Regions from separate parts of the Enterobacter sp. QK-SA4 genome, predicted to be linked through region 3. Evidence: predicted binding sites of a transcription regulator. Region 3 holds the regulator's gene; each other region holds the start of a gene.
The links. The regulator Fur, encoded in region 3, represses iron uptake genes when iron is present. The targets are predictions, from matches to a motif close to ATAATAATGAGAACNACTATCAA.
Positions count from the first base shown of each region.

Region 1 (4,946 bases), 670 kb from region 3:
CGACAATCTTCAGGGCGTCGATATCCAGACCGGAGTCGGTCTCATCCAGAATGCACAGCTCGGGCTCCAGAACGGCCATCTGCAGAATGTCGTTACGCTTTTTCTCGCCGCCGGAAAAACCGACGTTCACCGAGCGGGTGAGCAAATCTTCCGGCATTTTCAGCAGCTTGATTTTCTCTTCCATTAAATCCTGGAAGTCGAAGCGGTCGAGCGCCTCCAGCCCCCGGTATTTTCGCACCGCGTTGAGCGCGGTTTGCAGGAAGAACTGGTTGCTGACGCCCGGAATTTCAACCGGGTACTGGAAGGCCATAAAGATGCCCTCTCCCGCGCGATCTTCCGGCGACATTTCCAGCAGATCTTTACCGTTGAACTCGACCGAGCCGTGGGTCACCTCATAATCTTCGCGCCCCGCCAGCGTCGCGGAAAGCGTACTTTTCCCGGAACCGTTCGGCCCCATGATAGCGTGGACTTCCCCCGGCTTGACGTCAAAATTGAGGCCACGCAGGATGGCTTTGTCTTCTACGCTGACCTGTAAATCTTTAATGCTTAACATGTGCTTTCCTTAACCGACGCTGTGTTCAAGACTAATGGCGAGGAGTTTCTGGGCTTCAACGGCAAATTCCAGCGGCAGTTCAGAGAACACGTCCTTACAGAAGCCGTTAACGATCATCGAGATGGCGTCTTCTTCGCTGATCCCCCGCTGCAGGCAGTAGAAGAGCTGATCTTCCCCAATGCGTGACGTCGTCGCCTCGTGCTCAAGCTGGGCCGTATTGTTACGGCACTCAACGTACGGGAAGGTGTGCGCCCCGCAGTCTGCGCCGATCAGCATCGAATCACACTGGGTAAAGTTTCGCGCATTGGTGGCCGTCGGCATGATTTTCACCAGCCCGCGATAGCTGTTCTGACTGTGCCCGGCGGAAATGCCTTTCGAGATAATGGTCGACCTGGTGTTTTTACCTATGTGGATCATCTTGGTGCCGGTGTCCGCCTGCTGATGGCCGCTGGTGAGCGCCACGGAGTAAAACTCACCGATGGAGTTATCCCCGCGCAGAATGCAGCTCGGGTATTTCCAGGTGATGGCCGAGCCGGTTTCAGACTGGGTCCACGACATCTTGCTGTTTTCGCCTTCGCACAGCGCGCGCTTGGTGACGAAGTTCAGGATACCGCCGGTATTGCCGTCGCCCGGGAACCAGTTTTGCACCGTGGAGTATTTCACCTCGGCGTCTTTATGAATAATGACCTCCACCACCGCCGCGTGCAGCTGGTAGCTGTCGCGAACCGGGGCGGAGCACCCTTCGATATAGCTGACGTAGCTGCCTTCATCCGCGACCAGAATCGTGCGTTCGAACTGGCCGGTTTTTTCGGCATTGATGCGGAAATAGGTGGAAAGCTCCATCGGACAGCGCACGCCTTTCGGTACATAGATAAAGGTGCCGTCAGAGGCTACCGCCGCGTTGAGCGCCGCAAAGAAGTTATCGTTTGAAGGCACTACGGTCCCGATGTACTTTTTCACCAGTTCCGGATGATCGTGAATCGCTTCGCCGAAGGAGCAGAAAATGATCCCCTGCTCTGCCAGCTTCTCGCGGTAGGTGGTGGCCACCGAGACGGAGTCGAAAATGGCGTCCACCGCCACCTCTTTCCCTTCGCGAACGGGCACGCCAAGCTGGTTAAAGGCCTCTTCCACCTCTTTGCTGAGGAAGCTGTTTTCAGCGCCAGTTTGCTGCACCGCGCCGGGCTGCGAGGCGCAGGTATCGTCACAGCTGCCGCAGGAGGGCGCAGAATAGTAGCTGTAATCCTGATAGTTCAGCTTGTCGTAGTGCGCTTTTAGCCAGTGCGGCTCTTCCATCTCCAGCCAGGCACGGAAGGCGCTCAGGCGGAACTCCAGCATCCACTCGGGCTCGTTGCGTTTCGCCGAGATCGCCCGCACGACATCTTCGTTAATGCCTTTCGCCAGCTCATCTGTCTGGAGCTGGGTGAAGAACCCCTCTTTATAGTTGAGGTGCCCACCGCTCCAGGTATTTACATCACTCGTTGCTTCAGTATTACGAGACATAGTACCGCCTATACCCCAAAGCTTTCGCCACAGCCGCATTCGTTCTGGGCTTTCGGGTTATGAAATTTGAATAACTGGTTTAAGCCTTCGCGGACGTAGTCCACTTCGGTGCCGTCAATAAACGGCATGGCCTGCAGCGCGACGTACAGCTTCGCGCCGTCAGTCTCGAACACCAGGTCATCTTTCTCGGGTTCGGTGACGGTGTCGAGCACGTAGCCGAAACCTGCACAGCCGGTCTGTTTGACGCCTAAACGCACGCCGAGGATCTCGGGCTTTTTCGCCACCAGCTCGTGAATATGTGCTGCCGCCGCTGGCGTGAGCGTTAAGCCGCGCCAGGCGAAATCGGCAGGATTAAAGGTTTCTGAATGCAGTTCCATAGGTCCACCTCATCTGATAAGCCATCAGGGCATAACACCATGTTAGTGATAACGATTATCACTTCAACCCTCTGTCAGCAGGGGCATTCGGCTAAAGCGCCCTTTTTGCCTGGTTTTATTAAGCATAGACCCTGTGAGAGGATGCAGTCAGGATGGATGTATTTGTTCAATGCATTGATTAATAATGCATTTCGTCGCGACATTCATAACGAAGAGAAGAAAAGTAAAATATGCATCGGAAATGCCTATTTTTGAGATAGATTTTGCACAGAAAATGACAAAAACAAAAAAGGCCCTTAAGGCCTCTTAATACTCAATGATGAAATGCGACAGCAAATCCCTGTTCACGCCAGTGGTCGAGCTGTTCCTGCTGGCGAGGCGTTGGGGATTTCCCCGTCCAGACGAAGATTTTTTGCCCGGGGAACAGTTCAGGACGCGGCGAATCGATGGGTTCCGCCAGGACGTCAATGTGCCAGCCCTTCTGCGCCAGGCGCGCGGCTTCCAGCCACAGGTGGGTGCGGTCATCGCATTCCCAGCCAATCAACAGTGCGTCTTTACCGGCTTTCTTGCGGGACTCCGCCAGGCTTGCAATCGCGAATTCAATCAGAACTCCGTCTAACAGGCTTGCCATGTGACGCACGGTATTTTGGTCCTGGTTCATGCGCTGACGGACGGGAGAAATAATATTGTCAATCAGCGCGTCTATCGCGTGATCGCGGCGGAACTCGCCAATTTTGGCACGCAGCTTTGCCGGGCTGGCGTAACGCAGAACGGTCATCATCTCTTCCTGGAATGAAACCCAGTTGCCCTGCGTCAAAACTTCTTTGTTTTCCAGCAAGGCTTTGACTTTTCCGACCGAGACGCCGCTTTTCATCAGGCGTTTGATCTCTTCGATACGCAGGATATCTTCATCGTCAAACTGACGATGGCCCCCTTCGCTGCGCTGCGGCTTCAACAATCCATAACGGCGCTGCCAGGCACGCAGCGTAACGGGGTTGATACCGCATCGTTCGGCCACTTCGCCGATACTGTAATAGGCCATTAACTCCCTCACGCTCAGAACTTCCATACCTAACTGCACCAACCTTATCAGATTGTACACACTATTTGTATAACTAAGACCGCATTTTGAACCGGTGAACGGGGTTCTTTTCCATCCACCTGTTAATACATTGTTGTATAAAATTTGCCGTTCGTACAGTTAACTCTGCCGGATTGTGTACAGCTTTATCAGAATTCGAACTTTTTCTCAGGCCACGCAATCGCGGGAATACCGCCGTGTCGCGGGCTGGCAAAAAGATGCCCCTGGAACTGGGATATTCCCGCTGACTCCAGCCACATCCACTCTTCAGCCTTCTCTACCCCCACCGCGCAGAACTGGATCTCAAGCGAGGCACAGCATTTGATAATCGCCTGGATAATGGCCTGTCGGGGACCACTTTTGTGCACGTTTGCGACCAGATCGCGATTAATCTTAATTCTGTCCGGCTGAAACTGAGCCAGCAGCTGCAACCCGGCAAATCCGGCACCAAAGTGATCGATCGTCAAGCTGATGCCCGCGCTTTTTAACTGCCTGACCGAATCCGTGAATTCATCGAATCGGGAAATGGCTTCGCTCTCGGTAAACTCCACCACAATTTGCTCGGGTACAAACCCATTTGCTTCAATGGCGGTGAGCAGGAAATCAACGGCGTTGGGAATGTTGACCAGCGTCATCGGCAGCAGGTTAAGGGATAACGTCTGGTCCTGTAGCCCCAGCGCGCTGGCCATGGAGAGCGCAACCTGCTTGCTTTGTAAATCCGAGGCATACACGTCGTCACGCGGCAGACTGGCGAAGTAAACTCCCGGCGCGCCGCCGTCAGGCGTGCGGAGAAGCGCCTCCCAGGAGACGACCTGCTGCATAAACGGATCGACTATCGGCTGGAACGCGAAGCTGCAATCCGCCCCTTTCGCGACCACCTCGGGCTGCGCGGACAAGCGCGTCTCTTCGCGCACGAATTCCCAGGAATCCGCAGGAGGCAGTTCAAAATAGTTCGCTTTTTCCGTGGCCTCGACAAAGGTGCGGAAAAACTGCAGCGGGCGGTCGTTGTACGTCAGCTGATAGCGCGTCGTCCCCCTGTTGAGCACCTCTTGCAGCACCTCGTCCCTGTCGAAGTGGCGTAAATCAAAAAGCTCCATGCCCAGGTTGCCAAAACGACGGACAGGTCCGTGATCGCGCATCAGCTCCACTACGTTGTGGTGGCGAGGGTCGTTGCAAATCTGCTCATAGATGGCAGAAACGTGTTCCACTGGCCCTTCAAGCAGCTGAAAAAAATGTGTGCCATTAAACAGCAGGATCCCCGTGATATTGGATTGCTGGTTTTTACTATTTGCAGCAGCAACCATGACTTCCAGCGCTTTCACTGGAACGTCCTCGCAGATATGACTGCGGTAAATGATGGTGGTGAGCATGCGATTCCTGGGGTTAGGGGTTTGGCCACAAAAGAGGTGGATAAGGTTCATTTATAGCACATTAA
Region 1 covers NZ_JBXFXH010000007.1:2,780,636-2,785,581, forward strand. The annotation lists gene sufC (Fe-S cluster assembly ATPase SufC) at 1-553, opposite strand, end outside; gene sufB (Fe-S cluster assembly protein SufB) at 563-2,053, opposite strand; gene sufA (Fe-S cluster assembly scaffold SufA) at 2,062-2,430, opposite strand; gene AC1VYI_RS14935 (MerR family transcriptional regulator) at 2,744-3,472, opposite strand; gene AC1VYI_RS14940 (diguanylate phosphodiesterase) at 3,661-4,881, opposite strand.
Region 1: the regulator Fur is predicted to act here: its motif matches at 2,470-2,492, upstream of sufA (Fe-S cluster assembly scaffold SufA).

Region 2 (4,946 bases), 2.1 Mb from region 3:
AAGCGTGATGACTGTCCAGAATTGGCGATAAGAAGAGCATGGAAAGAATGCTTTACAAAAAAGGCTGCGCTATGCTGCTTTTTTTCGCGTTAATGTAAACGCATACACTGATTTTTTCTTCAGCGCCAGAGGTCATGAGAATGGGTTATCAGCCGGACAAAAATCGTTATCGGACAATGGAATATCGCCGCTGCGGGCAAAGCGGACTCAGGTTGCCCGCCATCTCGCTTGGGCTGTGGCATAACTTTGGCGACACCACGCTTATCGAAAACAGCCGTCAACTTTTACAGCGCGCGTTCGATCTGGGCATTACGCATTTCGACCTTGCCAACAACTATGGCCCGCCGCCGGGATCGGCCGAACGTAATTTCGGCCGTATTTTGCAGGAGGATTTCCTGCCCTGGCGAGACGAGCTGATCGTCTCTACCAAAGCAGGTTATACCATGTGGGATGGCCCTTACGGCGACTGGGGGTCACGCAAATATCTGCTGGCAAGCCTCGATCAAAGCCTGAAGCGCATGGGGCTGGAGTATGTGGATATCTTCTATCATCACCGTCCTGACCCACAAACGCCGCTGCTGGAAACCATGAAAGCGCTTGACCATGCGGTGCGCCAGGGAAAAGCCCTGTATGTCGGGTTATCCAACTATCCTGCGGAACTGGCCCGCAAGGCGATTGATATCCTTGACGATCTCGGTACGCCCTGCCTGATCCACCAGCCGAAATACTCTCTTTTTGAACGTGCGCCGGAAGAGGAACTGCTGAACGTGTTGCAGGAAAAAGGGGTCGGCTGCATTCCCTTCTCGCCGCTGGCCGGTGGACAATTGACAAACCGCTATCTGAACGGCATTCCGGCAGACTCACGCGCGGCAAGCGGCAGTCAGTTCCTTAACCCTGACCAGATCACCGAAGAGAAGCTGGAGAAGGTAAGAAAGCTGAACGCCATGGCGGAAGAGCGCGGTCAGAAGTTGTCCCAGATGGCGCTGGCCTGGGTATTACGCCATGAGAACGTGACGTCAGTGCTGATTGGAGCAAGTAAAACGGCTCAGATTTATGACGCCGTGGGGATGCTGGAAAACCGCCATTTCACTGCTGAAGAACTGGTCCGTATTGATACAATCCTGAACAGCTCAAAATAGAATCACTTTTAGCAAAAAGTGCTCTCATTCAGCAATTCGGAGTTGAGGCGATGAAACGAGGCTTTACCAACTCGTAATATTGCGTTAACAGGCCCCACAAGGGCCCCGATCGTGAAGGAGAAAGAGTATGTTCAGGTCACTGATTCTTGCAGCGGTATTACTGGCTTCAGCCCCGCTGATCGCCAATGCGGGCGAAATCACCCTGTTGCCATCAGTAAAATTACAAATTGGCGATCGTGACGACTACGGCAGATACTGGGACGGTGGCTACTGGCGCGACCGTGACTACTGGAACCGTCACTATGAGTGGCGCGGAGACCGCTGGTGGAAACATGATAACGGCAGACACCGCGGCTGGTATAAAGACAACGCGTATGAGCGCGGCTACCGCGAAGGCTGGAACGATCGTGACGACCGTCGCGGCGGCTGGGATCGCGGCGGGAAAGGACGCGGCCACGGTCATGGCCACGGTCACCATTAATGCAAAAAGGAGCCTCCCGGCTCCTTTTTCTTTTAGAGACCCAACGCGGTGCCAACCAGCAGCCACAGGTTCAGCGCCACTACCACCACCACGATGGCCCACCCGGTCCGTTTCACCAGGGTCGAGTTGACCAGTTCGCCCATCAGGTTTTTGTTGCTGGTAAAGATCAGCAGCGGCACCAGCGCCAGCGCGATACCAAAACTCAGCAGCACCTGGCTCATGACCAGAATTCGCGTAGGATCGAGCCCCATCAGGATCACGATAAATGACGGTAGCATGGTGACGGAGCGACGAACCCACAGCGGAATATGGAAGCGGACAAACCCCTGCATCACCACCTGGCCTGCCAGCGTGCCCACCACCGTAGAAGAGAGACCGGCAGCCACCAGGCTGAGACCAAATATCGTGGCGGCAGCATGGCTCAGTAAGGGCTCCAGCGTGAGATAAGCCTGGTCGAGATCGGCAATACCGGTGTGGCCGTTAAAGTGGAAAGCGGCGGCAGCGGTAGCCATCATCGCCAGATTGACAAACCCCGCGATGGTCATGGCAATCGCCACGTCCCATTTGGTGGCGGAGTAACGCTCTTTGCGCGTCCCACCGTGGAGATGCTGAGTCAGCGAGGAGTGCAGGTAAATCACATGCGGCATGATAGTCGCCCCCAATACCCCGGCAGCCAGGAACACCGCTTCCGAGGTTGGCAGGCTTGGGATTGCCATACCTTTACCGAGCTGCACCAGATTCGGCTGTGAGAAAATCAGCTCCACGATATAGGCCGCCGCGACAAACAGCAGCAGACCGCCGATAACCTTCTCCAGCGGCTTTTGACCTCGACGCTGCAGCATCAGGATCAGGAAAGTGGCAATCCCGGTCAGTACCGCCCCCTGCAACAGCGACACGCCCAGAATCAGTTTAAACCCGATCGCTGCGCCAATAAATTCAGCGAGGTCAGTGGCCATGGCTATGATTTCCGCCTGAACCCAATAGAGCCAGACGGCCGGACGCGGATAATGGTCGCGAATTTGCTCTGCCAGGTTTTTACCTGTGGCAATCCCCAGCTTTGCGGAGAGCATCTGAATCAGCATCGCCATCAGGTTTGCCCAGACGACCACCCACAGCAGCTTATAGCCGAAGCTGGCCCCGGCCTGAATATTGGTCGCAAAGTTACCTGGATCGATATAGCCAATGGCAGCGATGAACGCAGGTCCCATTAATGCGAACCGCAACTTGCGCGCGGCTCTGCCACTGCTACCCTCTACGCGACTGTTTGTCATTTCTGCCTCTGAAATATAGCCTTTGCTATGTTTAATCCTATCAAAATGAGAATGATTATCAAGATCATTTATGCTGTTTACAGTGATTTCTCTGATAGCTTTGAACGATAGACGGGCGGGTAAGTGGGGCGATCTAACAGAAACTGAAATCGCGCGCGCTTTTGTGAAGACTAGCACACAAACTTAACTTTTCACTCATTTACCTAACATAACAAAAATGTATTGTGGATCACTATTTTTGAGACTCGTCACAGGATGTAACTATAGTGTGTCCTCGATCTCGTTTTCTTTTCGCTTGTTACATAGAATGTGCACGAAAATTAAACCTGCCTCATATTTGGAGCAAATATGGACCGCGTCCTTCATTTTGTCCTGGCACTTGTTGTCGTTACTGCACTTGCATTGCTGGTCAGCACAGACCGCAAAAAAATTCGTATCCGTTATGTTGTCCAGCTGCTGGTCATTGAAGTTTTACTTGCGTGGTTCTTCCTGAACTCCAACGTAGGCCTCGGCTTCGTGAAAGGCTTCTCCGAAATGTTTGAAAAACTGCTCGGATTCGCCAATGAAGGGACCAACTTTGTCTTCGGTAAAATGAACGACGAAGGCCTGGCGTTCTTCTTCCTGAAGGTTCTCTGTCCTATCGTCTTCATCTCCGCGCTGATCGGTATTCTGCAGCACATCCGCGTTCTGCCGTTCGTTATTCGTGGAATTGGTTTCCTGTTGTCCAAAGTGAACGGCATGGGCAAGCTGGAATCCTTCAACGCCGTCAGTTCCCTGATCCTCGGTCAGTCTGAGAACTTCATCGCGTATAAAGATATTCTCGGCAAAATGTCCCGCAACCGCATGTACACCATGGCGGCAACCGCAATGTCTACCGTTTCCATGTCTATCGTGGGCGCGTATATGACCATGCTGGAGCCAAAGTATGTTGTTGCGGCGCTGGTTCTGAACATGTTCAGCACCTTTATCGTTCTGTCGCTGATCAACCCGTACCGCGTTGATGCCAGCGAAGAGAACATCCAGATGTCTAACCTGCACGAAGGCCAGAGCTTCTTCGAAATGCTGGGTGAGTACATTCTGGCGGGCTTCAAAGTGGCGATTATCGTTGCCGCCATGCTGATCGGCTTCATTGCGCTGATTTCTGCGCTGAACGCCCTGTTCGCAGCGGTGCTGGGTATCTCCTTCCAGGGTATTCTGGGCTACATCTTCTACCCGGTTGCATGGGTGATGGGTGTGCCAGCTCACGAAGCGCTGCAGGTGGGCAGTATCATGGCAACCAAACTGGTTTCCAACGAATTCGTTGCGATGATGGATCTGCAGAAAATTGCCAGTACGCTTTCTCCGCGCGCGGAAGGCATTCTGTCCGTGTTCCTGGTCTCCTTCGCGAACTTCTCGTCCATCGGGATTATCGCGGGCGCGATTAAAGGTCTGAACGAAGAACAGGGCAACGTGGTTTCTCGCTTTGGCCTGAAGCTGGTTTACGGATCTACGCTGGTGAGCGTCCTGTCTGCTTCTATCGCGGCACTGGTGCTCTAACCTTTAGCGTTAAACAAAAACCGGGAGCCTGGCTCCCGGTTTTTTTATGCCCGCAATTCTTCCAGCGGCTGGGGTTTGCCTATCAGGTAGCCCTGCAGATAATCCACGCCGAAACGAAGCAGCATCTCCCGCTGCGCCGGTGTTTCGACGTATTCCGCTACGACGCACAGCGATTTCGTCTTCGCCAGATTACACATCGACTGCACGATCATCGCATCCATATCATCAGTACAAATGTCTTTAATAAAGCAGCCATCAATTTTAATGATGTCCGCCTGCAGGCGCCTGAGGCGCTCGTAGTTGGCGTAGCCGGTACCAAAATCATCAATGGCAATCCGGAAACCGTAATCCCGCAGCTGCTGAATATTGTGGATGCTGCAGCCTGAATTTGAGAAGGCCTGCTCTTCGGTAATCTCAATCACGACGGACTGAGGCGCAACGCCGTAGCGTTCAAAGAGCGCGCAAATATCGGTCGCCACCTCTTTTTGCATCAGCGTGAGCGGCATCAGATTAACGGAG
Region 2 covers NZ_JBXFXH010000007.1:1,357,219-1,362,164, reverse strand. The annotation lists gene mgrA (L-glyceraldehyde 3-phosphate reductase) at 141-1,139, shown strand; gene AC1VYI_RS08130 (DUF2502 domain-containing protein) at 1,267-1,620, shown strand; gene AC1VYI_RS08125 (Nramp family divalent metal transporter) at 1,653-2,891, opposite strand; gene AC1VYI_RS08120 (NupC/NupG family nucleoside CNT transporter) at 3,240-4,427, shown strand; gene AC1VYI_RS08115 (sensor domain-containing phosphodiesterase) at 4,472-4,946, opposite strand, start outside.
Region 2: the regulator Fur is predicted to act here: its motif matches at 2,931-2,953, upstream of AC1VYI_RS08125 (Nramp family divalent metal transporter).

Region 3 (4,946 bases):
AATGAGAGACAAACGCCGCACCATGCGGCGTTTTTTTATTTAACGATCAGGGTATTAAGACAGGGCCTAAAAAGGTGTGATAAAAATATCAGGTCAATGAGGTGCTACTTATTTTTTTAAAAAAAGTTTGTGTCATTACGAAAAACAAAAAGGTGATAAAAAAGGAAAGATAATCCACGTCTAGCCACTGAAATACCTGATAATTCCCCGCCATTGCTCGCCTCTCTGCAAATGTTACAAATCACTACCAATTATGTGCACTTCGTCATAATCCTGACTTTTGCCCGCTAAAAAGCATTGATAATTCGCGTCGCGAAAAATAACCTAAAGACGGTAGTTAATTCGAGGGTATTTAAAACTACCCCTGACCATTTGGTCTTTTTTATTTACGCCGCTTCAGGCGTTTTAATTCGTCAAAGAGGAATAATCTATGCGTACGTTCAGTGGCAAACGTAGTGCGCTGGCGCTGGCTATTGCCGGTGTGACAGCAATGTCGGGCCTGGTGGTGACACCAGAGGCGAAAGCGGCAGGCTTCATCGACGATTCTACCCTCACGGGCGGTATTTATTACTGGCAGCGTGAACGTGACCGTAAAGACGTCACCGAAGACAAATACAAAACCAACCTTTCTCACTCCACCTGGAACGCCAACCTGGACTTCCAGTCAGGCTATGCCGCGGATATGTTCGGTCTGGATATTGCTGCGTTTACCGCGATTGAAATGGCGGAAAACGGTGACAGCGCCCACCCGAACGAAATTGCCTTCTCCTCCAGCAACAAAGCCTATAAAGAAGACTGGTCCGGGGATAAGAGCGGTATCAGCCTTTATAAAGCCGCTGCAAAATTTAAATACGGTCCGGTTTGGGCGCGCGGTGGTTATATTCAGCCAACCGGTCAGACTCTGTTAGCGCCGCACTGGAGCTTTATGCCGGGTACCTATCAGGGTGCAGAAGCCGGGGCGAATTTTGACTACGGTGATGCGGGGGCGTTGAGCTTCTCCTATATGTGGACCAACGAGTACAAAGCGCCGTGGCACATTGAAATGGACAAGTTCTACTAGAACGATAAAAAAACCAAAGTCGATTACCTGCACTCGCTGGGCGCGAAGTACGACTTCAAAAACGATCTGGTGCTTGAAGCGGCATTCGGTCAGGCACAAGGCTATGTCGATCAATATTTTGCCAAGGCCAGCTACAAATTTGATGTCGCGGGTAGCCCGCTGAGCACCAGCTACCAGTTCTACGGTACGCGCGACAAGGTCAGCAACGGTGGCGTCAACGACATTTATGACGGCACCGCGTGGCTGCAGGCGTTAACCTTCGGCTATAAGGTTGGTCAGGTTGATTTGCGTCTGGAAGGCACATGGGTGAAGGCGGAAGGGCAGCAGGGCTACTTCCTGCAGCGTATGACCCCGACCTACGCCTCCTCCAACGGTCGTCTTGATATCTGGTGGGATAACCGCTCTGACTTCAACGCCGACGGTGAGAAAGCGGTCTTCTTTGGCGCAATGTATGACCTGAAAAACTGGAACCTGCCGGGCTGGGCCGTGGGTGCCTCTTACGCTTACGCCTGGGACGCAAAACCTGCCGATATGGCCACGCCGGACGCATACTACGATCCCAACTATCGCCTGAAAGAGTCTTCCTACAGCCTCGATGCTATCTATACCCTGCAGGATGGCCGCGCGAAAGGCACGATGTTCAAACTTCACTTCACTCAGTATGACAACCACTCCGATATCCCGAGCTATGCGGGCGGTTACGGCAACATCTTCCAGGATGAACGTGACGTGAAATTCATGGTTATTGCCCCATTCACCATCTTCTGATGAACGCACCGGCGGGCTGAGTCCCGCCGGTATGGAGACTGTACATGATGAAAAAAATCGTAATCGTCGCGTTGCTGGCATCAGGGCTGGTGGCGTGTGCTCAGAATCAGGCGCCGAAAGAGGACTCCCGTCTGAAGGAGGCGTATAGCGCCTGCATAAATACTGCGGAAGGATCGCCGGAGAAAATTCAAGCCTGTCAGAGCGTGCTGAACGTGCTGAAGAAAGAGAAAGCGCATGAGCAGTTCGCGACGCAGGAGAACGTCCGCGTGATGGATTACCAGGCCTGTATCCAGGCGCGTAAAACCGGTAACGATCAGGAAGTGGCGAAGCGTTGCGATAAGATCTGGAACGAGATACGCAATAACAATAAATAAGTGCTTTACGCCCGGTGGCGCTGCGCTTGCCGGGCCTACAAAGGTGTCATAGCCCGTAGGCCCGGCAAGCGCAGCGCCACCGGGCTTTTTCAGGCAAAAAAAAAGCCAACCTTGCGGCTGGCTCAGAGTATGAATACTGATTATTTCGCGTCGTGCGCGTGGTCGTCTTCGCGGCAGTCGCCTTCAGCGCAGTGACCGTAAAGATACAGGCTGTGGTTCGTCAGGCGGATGCCATGACGCGCCGCGATTTCACGCTGGCGTGATTCAATGGAATCATCGCTGAATTCAATGACCTTGCCGCAATCGAGGCAGATCAGGTGATCGTGGTGCTGCTGCTGGGTCAGTTCGAAAACAGATTTACCGCCTTCGAAATTATGACGGGTAACAATGCCCGCGTCATCAAACTGGTTCAGCACGCGATAGACGGTAGCCAGCCCGATCTCTTCACCCATGTCGATAAGACGTTTATAGAGGTCTTCCGCACTGACATGGTGATTGTCTGGACCCTGAAGCACTTCAAGGATTTTTAACCGAGGAAGCGTAACTTTCAGGCCAGCCTTCTTTAATGCGGTATTGTTGTCAGTCATGCGGAATCTGTCCTGTTGCTAAACGATTCACTTCTGTAGGAAGTGACAGAAAATGCACCCGGGATAATGCGTCTCATTATAGAACTGCCATGGCTAAATGAAAACTGCAAGTCTCAGGCAAAATATGCTTATAAAAACGTGGTATCACCAACAAACTTGCTCAATGGAAAACCACGTTTTATCAGGGAGACATTGTACAGGTCTGGGCGAAAAAGTTAAAAGATTGTAGCGATTAATTTAATCGGTTTGACCTGGAGCACGGGCGCAGCCGCCGCTGCGCCGCGATAAAATCAGGCGTTCAGAATATCGTCCAGGTGCAGTTCCTCACGGATCTGCTTAACCCACTTCTCAACGCGCTCTGCGGTCAGCTCTGGCTGACGGTCTTCGTCGATGGCCAGACCCACGAAATGATCGTCATCGGCCAGGCCTTTAGACGCTTCGAAGTGGTAACCGGCGGTCGGCCAGTGGCCTACGATAATCGCGCCGTTCGGCTCAATGATATCGCGGATGGTGCCCAGCGCGTCACAGAAGTATTCGGCGTAGTCTTCCTGATCGCCACAGCCAAACAGGGCGACCAGCTTACCGTTGAAGTCCACTTCTTCCAGCGTCGGGAAGAAATCATCCCAGTCGCACTGGGCTTCACCGTAGTACCAGGTTGGGATACCCAGCAGCAGAATGTCATAGCCTTCGAGATCTTCTTTGCTGCTCTTGGCGATGTCATGCACATCAGCAACGTCTTTACCGAGCTGTTTTTGAATGTTTTTCGCGATATTTTCGGTATTGCCGGTATCACTGCCAAAGAAAATGCCGATGATTGCCATGAGTAAAATAACCTCTTGAAACTTAATAGTATGGTGGCGCAATTTGGCCACGGATAAGGGCAATAATAGCAGAACTGGCAACCCTGCGGAAACAGCTATCGCGCAGGACTGCACTCTGTGCTACATGAAAAGGGTAATTAAGGGAATTTTCAGACTTATGCCTGGCCGCGCAACGTCTCAAGCTGGGCGATCAGCATCTCTTCAATGAGCTCGCTACGGCTGATATTTCGGGCCTCGGCCAGCTCATTAAGTGCATCGACCGCGTCGGCGTTGAGCTTCAGTTCGACACGCTTAAGCCCACGATTTTTATCGCGTTTAAGCTGGTTGCGTTTATTGATACGCAGCTGTTCATCGCGCGAAAGCGGATTCGTCTTGGGTCGTCCCGGGCGACGCTCATTCGCGAACAGATCTAGTGTCGTACGGTCCGTTTGTTCTTTGGCCATGATTCTGAGACTTCGGGGGAAACACGCCGCCCTGCTAATGCCCGGGCGATAAGCGCGCCATCATACATCACCAAAAACGGCACGCCAACGACTGGACGCCTGCAGCCTTCCAGTCGCTTTCTTTTTAATCAATTTGCAGTATCAGCGAGATAGCGGCGAATGGTGCGCAGCACAGCATCCGGTTTTTCCGCATGCACCCAGTGCCCTGCACCGGCAATCACGTGGGCGCGAGCCTGCGGGAATTGGGCCAGCAGCGTGTCGCGGTACGCGTCGGTAACGTAAGGCGAGTTGCCGCCGCGAATAAAGAGAGTGGGGTATGGCCAGGCGGGGACGGTTTCCCAGCCGACGATGTTATTGTACTGGTCCCAGAGCACCGGCACGTTAAAACGCCATTGCCCGTCAACAAACGACTTCAGCAGGAACTGAACGACGCCTTCTTCATTAAGATGCTCACGCATGACGGCAGCCGCCTGTTGGCGCGTCGCGACACCCGCTTCTGTGACCGCATTAATGGCGGCAAAAATCTCGTCGTGACGGCGAACGTCATAATCCACGGGCGCGACGTCAATCACCACCAGGCCGCTAATACGGTCCGGGGCCAGTGCCGTCAGGGCCATCACCGCTTTGCCACCCATTGAATGCCCGATGAGGGTCACCTTTTGCAGGTCGTGGGCATCCAGCGTATCCAGCAGATCCTGCGCCATCGCCGCGTAGGTCATCTCGTCGGAACGCCCGGAAAGACCATGATTGCGCATATCGACCTGTAAAATATCGTGGTCGGTAACCAGATCGCGCGCCAGCACGCCCAGGTTATCCAGACTACCAAAAAGCCCGTGAACCAGTACGATGGGAGAATTATTGTTCGGCGATTGTGCAGTTTGCGCTCGGGTATT
Region 3 covers NZ_JBXFXH010000007.1:3,451,036-3,455,981, reverse strand. The annotation lists partial or broken gene chiP (chitoporin ChiP) at 431-1,828, shown strand; gene chiQ (ChiQ/YbfN family lipoprotein) at 1,876-2,202, shown strand; gene fur (ferric iron uptake transcriptional regulator) at 2,343-2,789, opposite strand; gene fldA (flavodoxin FldA) at 3,080-3,610, opposite strand; gene ybfE (LexA regulated protein) at 3,766-4,053, opposite strand; gene ybfF (esterase) at 4,182-4,946, opposite strand, start outside.